Regions from separate parts of the Mesorhizobium sp. ORM8.1 genome, predicted to be linked through region 2. Evidence: riboswitches for the same ligand, from Rfam matches in the RefSeq annotation. Region 2 holds a riboswitch; each other region holds the start of a gene.
What was found. A riboswitch is a leader RNA that binds a small molecule or an ion and turns the genes downstream of it on or off. The one in region 2 is predicted to bind cobalamin.

Region 1 (6,091 bases), 1.4 Mb from region 2:
CCGCACCGTGTGGGTGACGCGGGCGCGGCCGAAGGTCGACCGGATCGCTTGCCCGTGGCTCATCCGGCGGTTCGTCGACCCGCACGCCGTGTTCCTGTTTGTCGAGGCGGCCGAGGTGCCGGCCGTCGCGGATCGCTTCAAGGCGACGCCGTTCGACATCGACGGCGTGTTCTGGAGCCACCGGGGAGGGCGCTGCACCTTCGATACGATGATTGAGGAGTTCGGACTTCTATCCGAAGCGCTCGACCGCCTTGCCGTGATTGTCCGGGCGGCCGACACGGCAAGCCTCGACCTGGTGCCGCAGGCGGCCGGATTCCTGGCGGCATCGCTGGGCCTCTCGCGCATGTACCGCGACGACCTCAAGCAGCTCGACGCCGGCATGCTGCTCTACGATGCGTTTTTCCGCTGGTGCCGCGACGCGGTCGAAGAAACGCATAACTGGCCGGCCGGCGGCAAGCCGTCATGAGCGCCATCCCCGCACCGGCCATCGCGGCCGACACGACGATCGCTCCCCCGCCACCACCGACATTCAAGGAGGCGGCGCGGCTCTGGGCCAAAATCGGTCTGCTGAGCTTTGGCGGACCGGCCGGACAAATCGCGCTCATGCACAAGGAACTGGTCGAGGAGCGGCGCTGGATCGGCGAGCAGCGATTCCTGCATGCCCTCAACTATTGCATGCTGCTGCCCGGTCCCGAAGCGCAGCAACTCGCCATCTACATCGGCTGGCTGCTCCACAAGACCGCCGGCGGCCTCGTCGCCGGCGTTCTGTTCGTCGTGCCTGGCGCGATCGTCATGCTGATACTCAGCACCTTCTATGCACTTTACGGCGGCGTTCCGGCGGTGGAGGCGCTGTTTTTCGGCGTCAAGGCCGCGGTGCTTGCAATCGTGGTCGAGGCGGTGATCCGCATCGGCCGGCGGGCTCTCAAAAATCAGGCGATGGTGGCGATCGCCGCCATCGCTTTCCTGGCCATCTACGTTCTCAACGTGCCGTTTCCCCTGATTGTGCTCGTCGCCGGCATTGCGGGCTGGGTGGGCAACCGCGTGGCGCCGGCGCTGTTTTCCGGCGCCGGTCACCGCAAGGGCAGCGCTGCCGATTTCAAAGGCACGGTCGACCTGATGTTCGAGCGTGGCGAGCTGGCCCATACAAGACCGAAAAAATGGCACGCGCCGCGCACGATCGCTCTGTGGCTGCCGATCTGGCTCGGCCCGGTGCTGCTGATAGGGCTGGCTACAGGCTCGACGAGTGTCTGGACGCATATCGGCGGCTTTTTCAGTCTGATGGCGGTCGTCACCTTTGGCGGCGCCTATGCCGTTCTCGCCTATGTCGCGCAAGCGGCTGTGCAATCTTTCGCCTGGCTGGCTCCCGGCGAGATGGTCGATGGGCTCGGCCTCGCCGAAACCACGCCGGGACCATTGATCCTGGTGCTGCAATTCGTCGGCTTCATCGCCGCCTTTCGCGCACATGGCGTGCTTGATCCGCTGCTGGCCGGCACACTGGGCGCCCTGCTGACCCTATGGGTGACGTTCACGCCGTGCTTTTTCTGGATATTCCTCGGTGCCCCCTACATCGAAGCCCTGCGTGGGAACAAGGCTCTGTCGGCCGCCCTCACGGCCATCACGGCGGCGGTCGTCGGCGTTGTGCTGAATCTGGCACTATGGTTTGCGCTCCACGTGATCTTTCATGAGGTGCGCAACATCGGTTGGGGAATGAACGTACCGGTATTGTCCTCGCTCGACTGGCGGGCCGCACTATTGTCCGCAGCCGCAATGATCGCCGTTTTCAGATTGAAAATCGGCATGTTGCCGACCTTGGCCGGGTCGGCGCTGGCCGGATTGGTGCTCATGGCTATCCACGCATAGGTCGGGAAACGCCCCGAGCCTCCAATATCGGCATTGGCGCTGGTGGCTCGGCTGTTGTCCACGGCGATGATAAATCCTAAGCCGCCGCCAGCGCTACCGCATCGGCGCCTGCCGGAAAGCGCAGCGTGCCGGTGGTGTCGTTGACGGCGTGCCACACGCCTTCGGCGACGTCGATTTCCCTGGTGGTCAGCTGCACAGCCATGGCCGGCTTGTCGAGGTCGCCGAAGATCGACTTGGCGAAATCGGCATAGGCCTGCGGGATCAGGTCCTGGACGCGGACTTCGGTGTTTTGCGAGAACCTCGTCGTCGGGCCGTAGCCAGGCTCGACCAGTTTGGCGCGCACGCCAAAGGGAGCGAGTTCCAGCGCCAGCGAGCCGGTAAAACCTTCGATCGCCTGCTTGCTCGCGGTGTAGGGCGCCGCCAGCGGGAAGGGCGCGAAGGTGGCGCTCGACGTCACGTTGACGATGACGCCGGAGCGGCGCTCGCGCATCTGCGGGATCACAGCTTGGCACATCGCCATGACGCCAAACGTGTTGGTCTCGAAGACCTTGCGGATATGTGCCATCAACGTCGCCTCGAAGGCGCCGGCGATACCGACGCCGGCATTGTTGACCAGCGCGTCGATCGGCCCAGCGGCCGCGATTGCCGCCGCAATGCTGTTCTCGTCGGTCACGTCGAGCGGCAGGATGCGCAGCGACGATGAGCGCGGCAGGATGTCTTCGCGCGGCGTGCGCATGGTGGCGATGACATTCCAGCCCTTGGCGAGGAAATGGCGGGCGGTCTCCAGGCCATAGCCCGAGGAGGCGCCTGTGATCAGGATGGTTTGCATGGGATGGTTTCCTTGTTGTTCGGTGGTTTATCGCACCAAGGTACGCTCAGGAGGCAGGACTATCTATAATTGACAGTCCATATTTTGTTTTCGAAAGTCCTGAAATGGTTGACCCTCTGTCAGAAGTCATTGGCTTGCTGAGGCCCCGCGCGGTTTTCACCAAGGGCATCAGCGGCGCGGGACGCTGGGGCGTGCGCTATGCCGATTTCGGCCATCCGAGCTTTGCCATCGTCGTCGAGGGAGCCTGCCGCCTTGCGATGGACGGGCAACCGCCCTTGACGCTGGAAGCCGGAGATTTCGTCCTGCTGCCGACCACGCCGGGCTTCACCATGACGGGCTTCGAACCTGTCGTCCCGACCTTCGTCGACTCCGACCTTGCCGCGACGACCGAGGGCGAGGTGCGGCACGGTCGGCAGGACGGCCCGCCCGATTTGCGCATGCTGGGCGGCTATTTCCTCTTCGACAGCGAGGATGCCGGCCTGCTGGTCTCGCTGCTGCCTGGACAGATCCATGTCCGTGGCGTCGAGCGGCTGTCGGTGCTGGTCAGGCTTTTGATCGAGGAAGCGGCCGGACGGCATTCGGGGCGCGATCTGGTGCTGACCCGACTGATCGAGATCCTGCTGGTCGAATCGCTGCGCCAGACGCAGACGCCGGACGCGCCCACCGGCCTGCTGCGCGGCCTCGGCGACGTACGGCTAGCGGAGGCGATCCGCCAGATGCATGCCGATCCGGCGCGGCCCTGGACGATCGTCGAACTGGCGAAGGAGGCGGCACTATCCCGCTCCGCCTTCTTCGACCGTTTCCTGCGCAGCGTCGGCATGCCGCCGATGGAGTATCTCTTGGCCTGGCGCATGGCGCTGGCCAAGGACATGCTGCGCCGCCAGAAGGCCGACATCGCCGAAGTCGCCGAGCGTGTCGGCTATGGCTCGGCCAGCACCTTCAGCACCGCTTTCAGCCGCCATGTCGGCCAGCCGCCCGGGCGCTATGCCAGGGCGGCGCATTAGAGGCCTGCTACTTACTGTACCGGGATATGGGCCATGATGAATCGCAAGGCGTCATCATAGCTGGCGAAGTCGTCAACATTGGCGGCGAGCGGCTTGTGTTGGCCACTCACGGCCCAGACCTGCTTGTCGCCGGTCGATTTGAGGAGGTAGAAAAACGCGGGACATTCATTGTCGACGAAGACGAAGTACAGGTCTTCGTCCCGAAACATCTTCTTCACGGTTATCATGGATTGCGCGCGGCAACAGCGCCATGCCTTGTTTGAACCAATGCTGCTTAGCCAAACCGCCGCCGCGAGTCGAGTGGTCGCAATCTTATCTCAAGCTGATCAGCGCCGTGCCGACGATTGCCAGAAGCGCGCCGGCCCAGGCGGCGTTCGTCGGCCTTTGCCCGCTGCGCAGCCACACCAGCGGCAGGATGATGATCGGCGTCACCGAGGACAGCGTCGAGATGATGCCGACATTGCCGGCGAAACGATCAATCTCTGGCAGGCGCTGGGCGTTCTCCTGGTGCTTTGCGGCATCGTGCTTGCCATCGGCATGCCCAGGGGGGGAACGCGGCCCTTGAGCTCGCTGAGGAACATGGAGCTCAGCGCGCTGCAGCAGGCGGCGGTGACGGTGAGGGCTTCGGGGAGGAGCATGTTGGCCGTTGCGAATCCGGAGGCCGGGCGATTTCCCGATCCTTACGCCAGCCGGTGGCAGTCCGCTAGGCAGCGCATGGGCTGGCACGGATCGTCGCTGGGCCGATTGTCGTCCTTGCGCTTTGCCAGCGTCGCTTTCGTGTGGACGCCTGCCGTGGGCGGATGGTTAGATCGCGGCGTTCAAGGTGCCCTTCGGTCTGAGTCGGTCTGAGGGATAATTGGGAAGCCGGTGAGATTCCGGCGCTGCCCCCGCAACGGTAGCGAAGCTTGCGTTCCGACGAAAAGCCACTGGTGACAAGCCTGGAAGGTGTCGGAACAGGTCCCGCAAGGGACAGCTTCGAAGCCCGGAAACCAGCCTCGAACATCGTTGAACTCGACTGATCGCGGTGGGCGGTCAAGAGGCAGATACGGATCGGCCTTAGCGCCGCCCGTGACTTTCCTCCATCACCACTAGGTTCAGTCCTTGCAAAGAAGGACGAACATGGATTCGCACAGCAAAATACCCGGGCTTGCGCCGGGCAGGCCGGAACGTCCTCGCAGGATGCGCCGGGCCAACGCGACGACGATGCGCGCCGTCTCGCCGCTGCCGCCGCCGGAAGAAGTCTTCGCCGACTGGCTGCTGTCGGTGCCGCATGACGCCGATCTGGAAGCGGCGGCGCTGAAGAAGATCGCGCTGATCGACCACTGCGGCTCTCTGCATCCCGACCTGCAGCGGCTGCGCACCTTGCTGGCCGCCGTCGCTGGCACTAGCGCCTGGCCAATGCGCGTCCGCAAGCTCTGAAATTCCCGACGCGGTGGCGCCGTTGATGGGCCGCTTCGCCGATTATGATGGCGGCGTCACCTCCATCCGATGGAGCACAAGAGCTGCGTTACATCGGCTGGTATCTGGACGAGATCAGCCGGCCCTGAGCAGGCGGGCTGTCGCTAGATTGGGCGTGTGCGCGAGAAGGGCGAACCGAAGATCGACCACCCGGCGGCGATGAGCGCTGCGACCACGGCGACGAGCGCCGCAAGGCTCGGCATGTGGAAGACCATGTCGCGCCAGCGCGGCTCGACCACCCCGCCGGTGCTGAAGCTTTCGCCGCTGAACTGGCACAGGATCCAGGAGGCGCCGCCGCGCACCATGTCGGCGTCGATGTCGGAAATCAGCGCCTTGGCGTCGTGCGCGGCGGCGGGCATCGTCGCCATGTAGGTGAGCAACGCCTTGGCGGTGGCGAGATAGGCGTGGCTGCACTCGTTGAACGGGCTTTGCTCGTCGGCAAGGCTGCCCGGCATCAGGCCCCACAGGCAATAGGTGAATTGCAAATTGCCGTGATTGTAGAGCCGCCGGAAGGTCGGGTCGGTCACGGTCTGGCGCTGGGCAAGCGCGAGGATATCGCTGCGATAACGCGCGATCACGGCCATCTGGCCATGGGTCAGGCTGGGGATCTGGATGCCGGGAGGAGGGGGTGCCGAGGAGCCGCTATGGGCTTGCGCTGGCGCGATGGCCAGAGGGCCGGACACGATCGTCAAAAACAAAACGGCCGCCAGGGCGCGAAACCATGGCGGCCGATACATTGCGATATCAGGCGTAGCGGCGGGCGGCGCCGCTTCGCTTGCCGGCCGAGCTGACGCTCGGCAACCGCCCCGAAGGCTAGTCCGACCACGGCCCACAGAATGAGCTGGATGCCGAGCGAAGCGACGCGGAACTGCCACAGCACGACCGCCGAGAAGTTCTCCGGCACTTCGTTGATGTCGGGAAGGGCTGCCTTGACCAGTGC
Region 2 (6,091 bases):
CGGCAGCCCGAGCGTGTCAGCCTGGACTCTCGAGCGCTTGGCAAATGCGCTCTTTCGTTGCTTCATGGCGCCGTCAATGCTGCTTACGCGCCCGTGGACGAGCGGATCATGGACCTTTCCCGACATTGCGCGCGCAGCGGCCGCCTCTTCAGAAGCCTTCAGCGCGCCCGCTACGGCCTCTCTGCCTTCGGACAAGGCTTGGGCCAGTACGAGCAGCTCTTCGGTCTTCTGGGCGGCGAATGCCAGCCACGAACCGACGTCCACGTCGAGCGCGGTCTCCATCCGAAGGTCGATCGGCACATGAAGCATCGAGCACGAAGGCGCAATCTCGACGCGGTCCAGCGGCCAGCCGGCAACGATCGGCTTGATGCGGTCGAGAATGGCAGTCAGGTTCGCGCGCCAGACATTGCGGCCGTCGATCAAGCCAAGTGAGAGCACCAGATCCTTCGGTGCGAGCCGACCAACCGTATCCAACTGCTCGGGAGCGCGCACGAGGTCGAGATGTAGGCCCGCCAGGCGCAGTGAAAGCGCGGTATCGAGATTGTCTCCCAGCGGCCCGAAATAGGTGGCCAGCATAATTTTCAACTCGGGCGCGGCTTTCGACAGCTGCCCGTAGGTGAATTCGAAGGCAGCTCGTTCGTTCGGGTTAAGGTCGAGCACAAGCGCCGGCTCATCAATCTGCACCCAGTCGGCCCCCGAGAGCTCCAGCCTGCGCAGGAGTTGCTCGTAGACGGGCAGCAGCCGCGGTAGGAGCGCTATGGGATTGAAACCGTGGTCGGGAGACTTCGCCAGGTTGAGGAAGGTGACCGGTCCAAGGATAACCGGGCGTGTATGGATGCCGAGCCCTTTTGCCTCCAGAAAGTGATCGACTGGTTTCGTCGACGAGAGGGCGAATGTTTGATCCTCGCCCAGCTCCGGCACGATGTAGTGGTAGTTCGTGTCGAACCATTTGGTCATTTCCATCGCGGTTACGCGCTGCCCCTGAACCGCACGCTCGTGACTGGCGTGTCCGCAACCCGCGGCATCGCCTTGCGTCCCGCGCGCCATCGCGAAGTAGATGTCGAGCGGGACCTCGCCGCCCGTCCAGCCGTAACGAGCTGGCACGGCGCCGAGCATTGCTGCGGTGTCGAGCACATGGTCATACAGTGAGAAATCGTTCGACGGGATTTTCGACACGCCGCGGTCGTGCTGCTCGCTCCAACTGGCTGCACGGAGCGCCTTTGCCGTCGCCAGAAGGTTGTCAGCAGACGATTTTCCGGACCAGTAGCTTTCAAGCGCGAATTTCAGTTCTCGCCGGCGACCGATACGCGGCACGCCAAGCGTTGCTATGGGAACTTGTTGGGAGACATTCATTCCATACCCCGATGGTTGGGGGCGGGGACAAGGGAGGCGCTAGCAGGCCGGCATCAACGCCGAGCTACCGCGGCCACCAGACACCCCGCCCATGGACGTTGTTCACCGTGGCAGGTCTCCTGGCTCGCGGGTCACAGCCTCTGCCCCGTCTTCCCGGGGCAGTTCGCCCCAGTGACATTGTTGGGTTGGCTCGCCGCTTACAGTTGCGGGGGCAGCGCCGGCATTGCACCGGCTTCCCTCTTAGCTCCGCTACGGCAACGCCTTGCGGAGAACCACGACATGCAGACAATCGCAGCAGGTCGCTCTGCTGTCAATGTCGCATAAAGAAATGTTTATGTGTTTATGTGAAATCGTCGTTTACGGCGTGTTCTCAAGTCGCAGGTCGCGGTAGAGCTGAGCCATTTGCGCCGTGCGCCGGTGGTGCCTCGCTGCTCGGGCAATCTGCCGGTCACACGATCCCGGCTTAAACGAGTTTCGCCAAAACTGGGCGTGCTGGCCAGCATGATCGGCCGGCAGTACCGGCCCGAGGTGCGACAACGTTCCTGAGCCTGCAAAATTGAAATTTGGAGAAAACCGCCATCCTTCACGGACGGGCACGCGACATTTCGATTTAGACGCGCTTGTCTTAACAGCCCTGCAGCAAGTGCGGTGGGCAGCACCTTGTCGAAATGCCGCCTACAACAACCCGGCTTGCTCGGCCTCGCGGCGCAGATTCTGTCTTGGCCTCGGGCCGATCTGCTGGATCACCAGTCCGGCCGCCAGCGAGCCAAGGTCACCGCAGGTCTTGAGGTCGCGACCTTGCGTGTAGCCATGCAGGAAGCCGGCGGCGTAGAGATCGCCGGCGCCGGTCGTGTCGACCAGCTCCTTGATGGCGGTAGCCTGGATGACCACGGTCTCGTCGCCGCGCACGATGACCGAGCCTTTTTCAGACCGCGTGACGGCGGCGATCTTGCAGTCCTTGCAGATCTGCGCCAGCGCCTCGTCGAAGGACGATGTCTGGTAGAGCGACTTGATCTCGTGGCTGTTGGCAAAGACGATGTCGACCGTCCCCGAGCGCATCAGGTCGAGGAATTCGCCCCGGTAGCGGTCGACGCAGAACGAATCCGACAGCGTCATCGACACTTCGCGGCCTGCCGCGTGCGCCAGTTTCGCCGTCTGCCGGATCGCTTCCTTGGCTCGCGGCGGATCCCAGAGATAACCTTCGAAATAGGTGACCCTGGCGCCCGACGCCTTGTCGGCCTCGACGTCCTCCGGGCCGAGCTCGACGCAGGCGCCGAGATAGGTGTTCATCGAGCGCTCGCCGTCGGGTGTGACGAAGATCATCGAGCGGGCCGTCGGCGGCTCGCACTTGAGCGGTTTGGTGTCGAAGGCGACGCCCTGGGCATGGATGTCGTGCGCATAGATCTCGCCCAGCGCATCGTTGGAGACCTTGCCGAAGAAGGCGGCGCGGCCGCCGAAGGAGGCAACGCCGGCCGCCGTGTTGCCGGCGCTGCCGCCGGAGGCCTCGATCGCCGGGCCCATGCGGCTGTAGAGCAGTTCGGCGCGTTGTGTGTGGATGAGGTTCATCGCGCCCTTGATGATGCCGTTGGTCTCGAGGAATGCCTCGTCGCACTGGGCGATGATGTCGACAATGGCATTGCCGATGCAAAGCACGTCATATTTCGACATCAGTGTCTCCGCCAAAAACCCGAGCCGGCTTCTTGCCATGCAGGCCCGGGGTGTTTCTTCCGAGTGTGGAATGGGTCGTCCTATGCCGAAAGCATCCAATACCGACGCATCAAGCAGCTGCCGGTCCTGCCTCACGCGACAGGTCGTCAGCTCTGTCCGTCTTTTCCCAGGTGAACTCCGGCTCTTCGCGGCCGAAATGTCCGTATGTCGCGGTCTTGCGATAAATCGGCCGCAGGAGATCCAGCGTCTTGATGATGCCTTTCGGCCGGAGATCGAAAAGCTCAAGGACCGCGCGTTCGATCTTTTTTTCATCAATCTTTGCGGTTCCGAATGTATTGACGAGGACTGAGACCGGTGCGGCCACACCGATCGCATAAGCAAGCTGAACCTCGCAGACCTCCGCGAGTCCGCTGGCAACGACGTTCTTTGCGACGTACCGCGCCGCATAGGCGGCCGACCGATCAACCTTGGACGGGTCCTTGCCCGAAAAGGCACCACCGCCGTGACGCCCCATGCCGCCGTAGGAATCGACGATGATCTTGCGGCCGGTGAGCCCACAATCGCCGCGCGGCCCACCGACCACGAACCGGCCTGTTGGATTGACCAGGAACCTTATCCCCGTCGTATCCAAGTCGTGGGGCAAGACCGGCCTTATGATCTCCTCAATGACGCCTTCGCGGACCGTGGCTTGTGAGACCTCCTCGTCATGCTGCGTCGACAGGACTATGGTATCAATCGCTACCGGGCGCAAACCCTCATACCGGACGGACACCTGAGATTTAACGTCTGGGCGAAGCCACCCAAGGCGTCCGGCTTGGCGCACCTCCGCCTGTCTTTTTGTCAAATCGTGAGCAAGTTGGATTGGCAAAGGCATTAATGTTTCGGTCTCATTGCACGCGTACCCGAACATGTGTCCCTGATCCCCAGCTCCCTGCTCGAGATCCTGCCCTCGTCCCTCGTCGACGCCCTGGCTGATGTCGGGCGACTGCTCGGTCAAAGCCAAGATCACGGCGCAACGCCGGCCCGTCAAAGCCGACCGCATCGTCGTCATATCCAATGTCCAGAATGATATCGCGGGCAACTTGGCTGTAGTCGATCTGCGCGTGGCTGGTGATCTCGCCAGCCAAAACGACCATCCCTGACTTAACCAAGGCTTCACAAGCAACGCGAGCCTTAGGATCCTCACGAAGGATCGCGTCGAGGACGCCATCTGAGATATTGTCGGCCATCTTGTCGGGATGTCCTGCGCCGACGGATTCGGAAGAGAACACGAATTGTCTGGTCATGGAATGTCCTCGCTTCAAACGTTGGAATTAGATGTGACAGTTGATCCGGCCGTCTTACCTGTCGGAGATGCCAGGCACGTCGAACGCAGCGCAGAAGTCGGCAACGTCTCTGCGCACGCGGGCATGGACGTCCGAATCCTCGGGCCGGCTGCAAACCAGGTCGATGAAAGCGGCAATCTGCACCATTTCCGGCTCGCGCATGCCGACAGACGTCACTGCTGGCGTGCCTAACCGAATGCCGCTGGCAAGCGCGGGATGGCGCCGGTCGCCCGGCACCATGTTGAAATTCGTGATGATACCTGCTTGCGACAAGCGCTCGGCATAGGCTTTCCCGGACAGCGGCCGGTCCCGTAGATCAAGGATCAGCATGTGATTGTCAGTGCCCCCCGTGACGAGTTCATAACCTCGCTCCAGAAGCGCCTGGGCCAGAGCCTTGGCGTTGTTGACGATCTGCTGACCGTACACACGGAAGGACGGATTCCCTGCTTCGTGCAGAGCGACAGCCAGCGCGGCGATCGTATTCATGTGCGGTCCGCCCTGCAGGAGAGGGAACACGGCACGGTCTATGCGTTTGGCCAGATTGTGTTTGCTCTTGGAATGATAGAGCGCCTGATAGCGGTCTTCGTTCCTTGACAAGATGAAGCCACCCCGGGGGCCGCGGATCGATTTGTGGGAGGTGCTGGTGACCACATCGCAATGGCCAACGGGATTCGGATGCACTCCTGCGACAACGAGGCCGCTGATGTGGGCAATGTCGGCCACCAGGTAGGCGTTCACCTCCGAAGCAATTTCGGCCATTGCCGCGTAGTCAAAGATCCGCGGATAGGCAGTTCCGCCGACCCAAATGAGCTTCGGTCGTTCCCGCTTGGCCGTCTCACGCAAGCGGTCATGGTCAATCTGGTGCGTCTTTTCGTGCAGCCCGTACGGAACTCGCTGATAGTCAGTGCCGGAGAAGTTGACGGCCCAACCGTGAGTCAGATGCCCGCCCTCGGGGAGGGTCAAGCCCATCATCTTGTCTCCCGGACACAACAGCGCTCGACAGACAGCCTGATTGGCCGGGGAGCCGGAATAGGGCTGCACGTTGGCGTGTTCACAGCCGAATAGTGCCTTCAATCGATCGATGGCGAGGTTCTCAACCTCATCGACGATCTCGTTTCCGGCGTAATAGCGTGCGCCAGGATATCCCTCGGCATACTTGTTGGTGAAAATAGACCCGGTCGCTTCCAGCACCGCGGAGGACGCGAAGTTCTCGGAGGCGATAAGTTTGAGGGTCGTCCGCTCCTGGCGCTCCTGTCTTAAAAGCAGCTCGTGAACGCGAGAATCTGCGACAGCCAGGTGAGGCCACTCGCAAGTGCCAAGCTCCGCGATCCCTCCGCCAGTCGAATTGTTCATATCAGCTTCGCGCTCCATTGGGACTAAGTTTCAGGACAAGCAGTCGGCCACCTTGGACCGCGCCCCCTGTATCGCCTCCAGGCGCTGTAGGTCTTGTCTGTGATGGCCATCGCCGTGGGGCAGGAGATCAACCAACAATTGAACCAAGCCGCCGTCCGAGCCTCCTGCTTCGAGGTGGTACGAAGGCCAGGGGCGCTGTTCGTTGCCGAGAAGAAAGCCGGCTCTGGCGAGCTGGCGGACATGTGCGACCACGTGCTCGCGAGACAGACTCAGAACTTCTGCTAGCTCGCAGACGGTTAGGTCCGCATGCGCACAAAGTCCTAGGATTCGAAGTCGATCAAGATGAGCCGCAGCCTTTAGGCGCATGACCAGTGTCATCATCGGTCGGCACT
Region 3 (6,091 bases), 1.7 Mb from region 2:
CAAGGCCTCGCGCGGTGGCGCCAAGGCGTGCAGCCTGGCGCTGCTCATCACCGCCACGCTGGTGGCGAAGGGCGCGACCAGCGCAAGATCGTGCAGCACGGCGACGACGGTCATACTGAGCCTGGCGACAAGGTCGAGCAACTCGCCGCGGGCGCGCGGGTCGAGATGGTTGGTCGGCTCGTCGAGGAACAGGATTTTCGGCTGCTGCGCGATGGCGCGCGCAAGCTGGGCGCGCTGGCGCTCGCCGCCGGAGAGCGAGCCGATGCCACGCCCAAGCAAAGGCTGCAGCCCGGTGCGGCGCAACGCCTCGACAACGATGTCGCGATCTTCATGCCTGCGCCTCAGGCCCGCATGCGGCACGCGGCCAAGCTCGACATAGTCGATCAAAGCCAGCCTTGGATCAGGCTGGTCGGTCTGGCCGACGACGGCGATGCTCAACGCCCGTTCTGCGGTCGTGATCCGGTCCAGGCGGCGGCCGGACAGGCGCACCTCGCCGGCGCTCGGCCGCAGCGCGCCGCACAGCATGCGCAAAAGCGTGGTCTTGCCGGCGCCGTTGGGGCCGATGATGGCAAGGCGCTCGCCGACCGCCAGCGACAGGCTGACATCCTCGACCAGCACGCGACCGCTGGCCGTCGCGCTGAGATCATGGGCTTCGAGCAGCGGCGCGCTCATTTCACTTGCTGCCAAGCCCTGCCCTTGGCCGGGATGCGCGCCAGCGTCTTGCCGGCGAGCCGGGCCGGCCGCTGGCCGCAATTGCACCAGCCGTCGACGAGCGACGCATAGAGCCTGGCAAATTCGACCAGCGCGCCCGCATCGGTGCCGCTACCGACCGAGCCGAAGAGGTAGGAAGCCTTGCCTTGCGCCTGGAAGGCGGCGGTCAGCGGCCGCGTGCAGCCGGCCATGCAATCGACGGTCTCGATCGCGAAGAATGGCGCATCGTAACCGGGAAGCCTGGACTGTAGGACGGCGCACGGAGCTTCGCCGGAGCGGTGCCCGGTCACGGCATCGCGGCAAAGCGAACACACGATGATGCGATGGCTAGGGTCTTCCGACATTCCGTCACTTTCCAAAATCGCGACGGAAGAAAGCCGGACGGCCGACAGGGGCGCCCGCGTCTCCTCCCGGCACACCCCGTCCGGTCAACTCGTGTCGATGGCAGGTCTCCTGGCTCGCGGGTCGTCGCGCCATCCGCCTTCCCAGCCTTGCCGGCCAGTGGCGTTTCGGATGGAACTCGCCGCTCACAGTTGCGGGGGCAGCCACGGGGTCGACCAAAGGTCTCACCGTGTTCCCTTTTCACCTCTCGCCTTGCGGCGCGAGGACCATGACGCGCAAAGCGTAGTTTGTCCGGGGCAGAGTCGCAACGGGCACCAATCGAACATGCGAAATCAATCTTATCTGATATGTAATAACATTACAAACACATCGAGATGCCGCTTGTCAACCGCTTGCAAACTTTGCGTCTTCGCCCAGTGCGCAATTTCGATCAAACTCGCCCCCGGCGCGGTCGCTAGTTTCGGCTCGCCAAAATGCGAGGAACCATGAACCCGACCGAGAAAGCGCTGTGGTTTGTCGAAAGCCATCTGCCGGATGCGATATCGCTCGACGATGTCGCGCAAAGCAGCGGCGTGTCACGCTTCCATGTGACGCGCGCCTTCGGCGCCGCCACCGGTCGGTCGGTAATGGGCTATATGCGGGCACGCCGCCTGAGCGAAGCGGCGCGCCGGCTTGCCGGCGGGGCGCGCGACATCCTCTGCGTCGCGCTCGATGCCGGCTATGGTTCGCATGAGGCGTTCACGCGGGCCTTTCGCGAGCAGTTCGGCACCACGCCGGAGCTGGTGCGCGCGCAGGGCTCGACCCGGAATCTCGACCTCGTGGAGCCTATTTTGATGGACAGTTCCCTACTCACGACACTCGCGCCGCCGCGCTTCGAAACCAGCCGGCCTTTCCTCATCGCCGGGCTCGGCGAGCGCTACAGCTGCGAGTCCGCGGCCGGCATTCCGATGCAATGGCAACGTTTCGCCCCTTATATCGGCCACATCCCCGGACAGGTGCCCGACGCCTTCTACGGCGTCTGCACTAATGGCGACGATGCCGGCAATTTCGATTACATCGTCGGCGTCGAGGTGACGGATTTCTCCGACCTGCCCAAGGATTTCTATCGCGTCCGGGTGCCGGCGCAGAAATACGCCGTGTTTTCGCATCGCGAGCACATCTCGACCATCCGCCGCACCATCAACACGATCTGGAACAGCTGGCTGCCGGCCTCCGGCCACGAGATCGCCGACGCGCCCGAATTCGAGCGCTACGGACCGGAGTTCGACGCCCACACCGGCAATGGCGGGCTGGAGATCTGGGTGCCGGTGAAATCATAGCGTGGCATACCGGACGGGCCGCGTTTGACGGCCCGTCCGAGCGCGGCGCTATTCCACTGTCGATACGACTTCATAGAGGCCAGGATTGGCTTGCCCCAACGCCTTGTTGCGTTCCAGGAAACCCTGCCTTTGCAAATGCTCGAAGACCCTGCGCATGGCCGCCTGATCGTCGGTTTGGGCATAGTTGACGACATGACGGCCATCGAGGCTTCGATGCAGACTGGCCGATAGCCAGCCGGGAACCGCGCGGCAACTCATTGCCGCCTCCTGCAGCAGATCGATCAACGCCTGCTGGCCGCCCTCCGGTACGGTGAAGACGTTGATCTGGGTGATGACGCCGATGTTGGCGCGAATGATGGGCATTGCTTTCTCCTTCGGTTGGCGCCCGGCACACGAAGGATTCTTTCGAAGACCTCGCACGCCAAGCCGGGCGCAAGGGCACGCCTCGAGCTTGCCGTGGGTTCCCGCATGGGGCGGGAACGGAGCTTCCATCAGGTGAAAGAGAGCGGGCTTACCGGTTGCCGCTCCAGGTCCTTTTCGACGCTTTCGTCATAGCATTGCGCACCACCCCCGGCAAACCGCGCGCGCTAAAGCTCGAGATCCCAGGTCTGGCCGACCAGATCCTTGCCGAAGGAATGATGATGCTCTTCCTCGACCAGCTTGAAGCCCGCCGCCTGGTAGATGCGGCGGGCCGAGCCCAATATGTCGTTGGTCCACAGCGTCAGCGTCTTGTAGCCCTTGGCGCGGGAGAAGGCGATGCACTCGTCGACCAGGCGTGCGCCGATGCCAAGGCCGCGCGCCGAGGGCTCGACATAGAGCAGCCTGAGCTTCGCCACTTCGGATGACTTGCGCACGATAAAGACGGAGCCGACCACCTCGCCCTCGCGCTCGGCGACCCAGGCGCGCTCCCAGTCCGGATTGAACTTCTTGACGAACTCGCCGAGGATTTCGGCGACCAGCGCCTCGTAGGTTCCGTCCCAGCCATAGTCCTGTGTGTAAAGCATGCCCTGGCGGCGCGTGATCCAGCCGATATCGCCGACCTGCAGCGGCCGCAGGATATAAGGCACCTTCGACTCGGGGCGTTCGACGAGCAGGTCCTCGACGGTGCGCATGGCCTTGACCAGCCGGTCCTGATCGGCCGGCGGCAGCTTGTCGAGCAAGGTCGCGACCTGGTCGTGTGAATCCTGATTGAGCGGCGCGAAGGCTTCGCGGCCGGCTGGCGTCAGGGCGATCGCCGAGCGGCGCGCATCGGCCTGCGTTGCAGCGCGCTCGACCAGGCCGCGCTCCTCGAATTTCTTCAACAGGCGGCTGACGTAGCCAGGATCGAGGCCGAGATCGCGCAGCAGATCGCTGGCGACCAACTCGTCGCGATGAGCAAGCTCATAAAGCACCCGCGCCTCGGTCAGCGAAAACGGGCTCTTCAGCAGGCCTTCGTCAAGCAGGCCGATCTGGCGCGTATAGAAGCGGTTGAAGGCGCGCACGGCATCGATGCGTTCCTTGCCGGGATGGTTGTGGATGGTCATGGGAGCGTCTCCTGTCATTGACAGGATTAGTCATTTAGTTGACAGAGTCAACAAACACGACGAGCGGCCCCTACATGACGACCGCCTAGTTGCCGGCGACAGTCGCGAGTGCTAGGCGCGCCCTCACCCCATCGGCAACACCGGCCAGAACTCAACGATCCGCCCACCCGACAGTACCGCGATGGCGCCGAAATGCTGCAGCACGGCCTCACTCTGCGTCGGCCTCAGAAAAGCATAATCCCCCGGTTTCACATGTGCCGCCGCCGGCAGGCCCATGAATTGCTGGTTGGAGGAAAACCCCATCAGCCCGTTCGGCTTCATGCCTTCCGGAAACACTGGATCGGCCATCCACTTGCCGCCATAGAGGTAGCAGCCCTTGCGCGGGAAGCGGCCGAGCGCCAGCAAGGTCTTCGAGAGCCAGGCCGGGCCCGGCAGTGCCGCATCGATCACCTTGAGGATCGGCGTCGCGATGAAGGCGGCCGGCTGGAAGCCGTCGAGGCCGGGTTTGTCGAAGTCGCTCGGTAGTACGAAGGCAGAGCCCATAGAGACCTCGTTCGCCACGCCGCCGCCATGCAGCAGCGCCGTCTTCGAACCGCCGATGTTGAGGATGCGGCGCTGATCCGGCCCGAGCGCGGCGACGAACTCCACCGCCAGCGCCGAGGCTTTCTTCAACGCCTTGTCGGCACCGCCGAACATACCGGGAATTTCTGGCGCGTGAGCCTCGTAAGCCATGATGCCTTCGCAGCGCAGGCCCTTAGGTATCGTCAGCGCCTTGATCTCGGCCGGGCTGGCAAAGCCGCCGCGATGCAGGCCGACATCGACCTCGAAGGCGAAGCGCAATTCGGTGCTGAGCTCGGCGCCCAAAGCGCCGTACTCGGCCAGCCGCTCCGGCGTGTCGATCAGCCAGCAGACGCGCGACCACCAGCCGGCGCCGCCTCGTGTCAGCGCCGCCTTGGCAGCCCCCAGCGGCATCGGCTTGCCGTAGAGCAGGTCGCCCTCGGGAAAGGCGTCGAGCACCGCCTGCGTCACCGGCGGATGGAAGGTCATGAAGCGATTGGTGTCGAGCGCCTTGGCTATATAGGACAGCAACGGCACGCAAGGCAGCGACTTGTCGACCAACCGCACGGCAAGACCAGGCGCCAGTCTCTCTCACCCGCGCAATGTTGGCATCCAGCCGGTCGCGGTCGAGCACCAGGCAGGGCCGATGGATATCGGCCGCCTGCAGCGCCTTCGACAGCTCGGCGAAATAGGCGCTCATCTTTCGATGCCGAACAGGCCGGCCATATAGGGCGAGACGAAACGGTTGTTCGGGTCGATGTCGCGGCGCACCGCCATCGCATCATCCCAGCGCGGATAGAGCTTTTTGAAATCCGCAGCCTTCAGGCTGTGCATCTTGCCCCAGTGCGGCCTGCCGCCGTATTTCAAGAAGATCGGCTCGGCGGCCCGCATGAAGGGCAGCGGATCGTTCGCCGCATCGTGGTGGATGGCGATCGAGCAGGTCAGCCTTTTGTGGAAGGGCGAAAGCCAGAATTCGTCGGGCGCCACCGAACGAACCTCCATCGGGAAATAGACTTCCGGAAAGTGCTTTTCGGTCAGCGCGATGATCTCGGCCAACGCTTTTGGACCTTCCTCGTAAGGCAGGTGGTACTCCATCTCGTTGAACTTGGTGCGACGGTCGCTGGCGTAGACGTTGAGCCAGTCCTGCACATAGTCCTCGGACGCGATCTTCTTCACCGCGCCCCTGATCAGCGCGCGGCGCAGCGACGGCAGCCAGCGCAGCACGGTGCGCAGCTTGCGCAAAGTCGCCAAACCGTCCTCGTCGTCCTCGGTCGGCCGCGGCGTCGTCGGTCCATCGTTGAAATCGCTGGCGATGAACTGGGCGTAGCCGGAAAACGGGATGTAGTAGAATTCGGCCGAACGATGCCCTGCCATCATCGTCTGGAAGCCGCGCAGCATATCGGCGATGGGCAGCACCCATTTGCGGCGGCGAAGCCGGTAGGTCGCGATGTTGTTCAGCGTCACTTCGGTGAGCACGCCGAAGGCGCCGAGCGCGACGCCGGTGGCATGGATCATGTCCTGGTCGTTCGTCCGGCTGAACTCGCGCAGCTTGCCCTGCCCGTCGACGATCTGCACGGTTTCCAGCTGTGTGTGATAGGCGCCGAGCTTCGGGCCGGAGCCGTGCGTGGCGGTGCCCAG

Region 1: another riboswitch for cobalamin. It lies ahead of ACVDG8_RS05085 (hypothetical protein); the one in region 2 lies ahead of metE (5-methyltetrahydropteroyltriglutamate--homocysteine S-methyltransferase).
Region 3: another riboswitch for cobalamin. It lies ahead of ACVDG8_RS03225 (DUF1636 family protein); the one in region 2 lies ahead of metE (5-methyltetrahydropteroyltriglutamate--homocysteine S-methyltransferase).

What each region holds. Positions count from the first base shown of each region.
Region 1 is NZ_CM132600.1:979,980-986,070, reverse strand. It holds gene ACVDG8_RS05110 (chromate resistance protein ChrB domain-containing protein) at 1-466, shown strand, start outside; gene chrA (chromate efflux transporter) at 463-1,860, shown strand; gene ACVDG8_RS05100 (SDR family oxidoreductase) at 1,937-2,689, opposite strand; gene ACVDG8_RS05095 (cupin domain-containing protein) at 2,794-3,693, shown strand; gene ACVDG8_RS05090 (hypothetical protein) at 3,705-3,911, opposite strand; cobalamin riboswitch at 4,498-4,705, shown strand; gene ACVDG8_RS05085 (hypothetical protein) at 4,813-5,112, shown strand; gene ACVDG8_RS05080 (hypothetical protein) at 5,256-5,849, opposite strand; gene ACVDG8_RS05075 (CbtA family protein) at 5,840-6,091, opposite strand, start outside.
Region 2 is NZ_CM132600.1:2,379,705-2,385,795, reverse strand. It holds gene metE (5-methyltetrahydropteroyltriglutamate--homocysteine S-methyltransferase) at 1-1,329, opposite strand, end outside; cobalamin riboswitch at 1,446-1,645, opposite strand; gene ACVDG8_RS12235 (adenosine kinase) at 2,029-3,021, opposite strand; partial or broken gene metK (methionine adenosyltransferase) at 3,131-4,307, opposite strand; gene ACVDG8_RS12225 (serine hydroxymethyltransferase) at 4,362-5,699, opposite strand; gene ACVDG8_RS12220 (hypothetical protein) at 5,793-5,984, shown strand.
Region 3 is NZ_CM132600.1:641,137-647,227, forward strand. It holds gene ACVDG8_RS03220 (ABC transporter ATP-binding protein) at 1-672, opposite strand, end outside; gene ACVDG8_RS03225 (DUF1636 family protein) at 669-1,055, opposite strand; cobalamin riboswitch at 1,137-1,339, opposite strand; gene ACVDG8_RS03230 (AraC family transcriptional regulator) at 1,539-2,372, shown strand; gene ACVDG8_RS03235 (antibiotic biosynthesis monooxygenase family protein) at 2,421-2,735, opposite strand; gene ACVDG8_RS03240 (bifunctional helix-turn-helix transcriptional regulator/GNAT family N-acetyltransferase) at 2,960-3,895, opposite strand; gene ACVDG8_RS03245 (alanine racemase) at 4,019-5,020, opposite strand; gene ACVDG8_RS03250 (D-arabinono-1,4-lactone oxidase) at 5,150-6,091, opposite strand, start outside.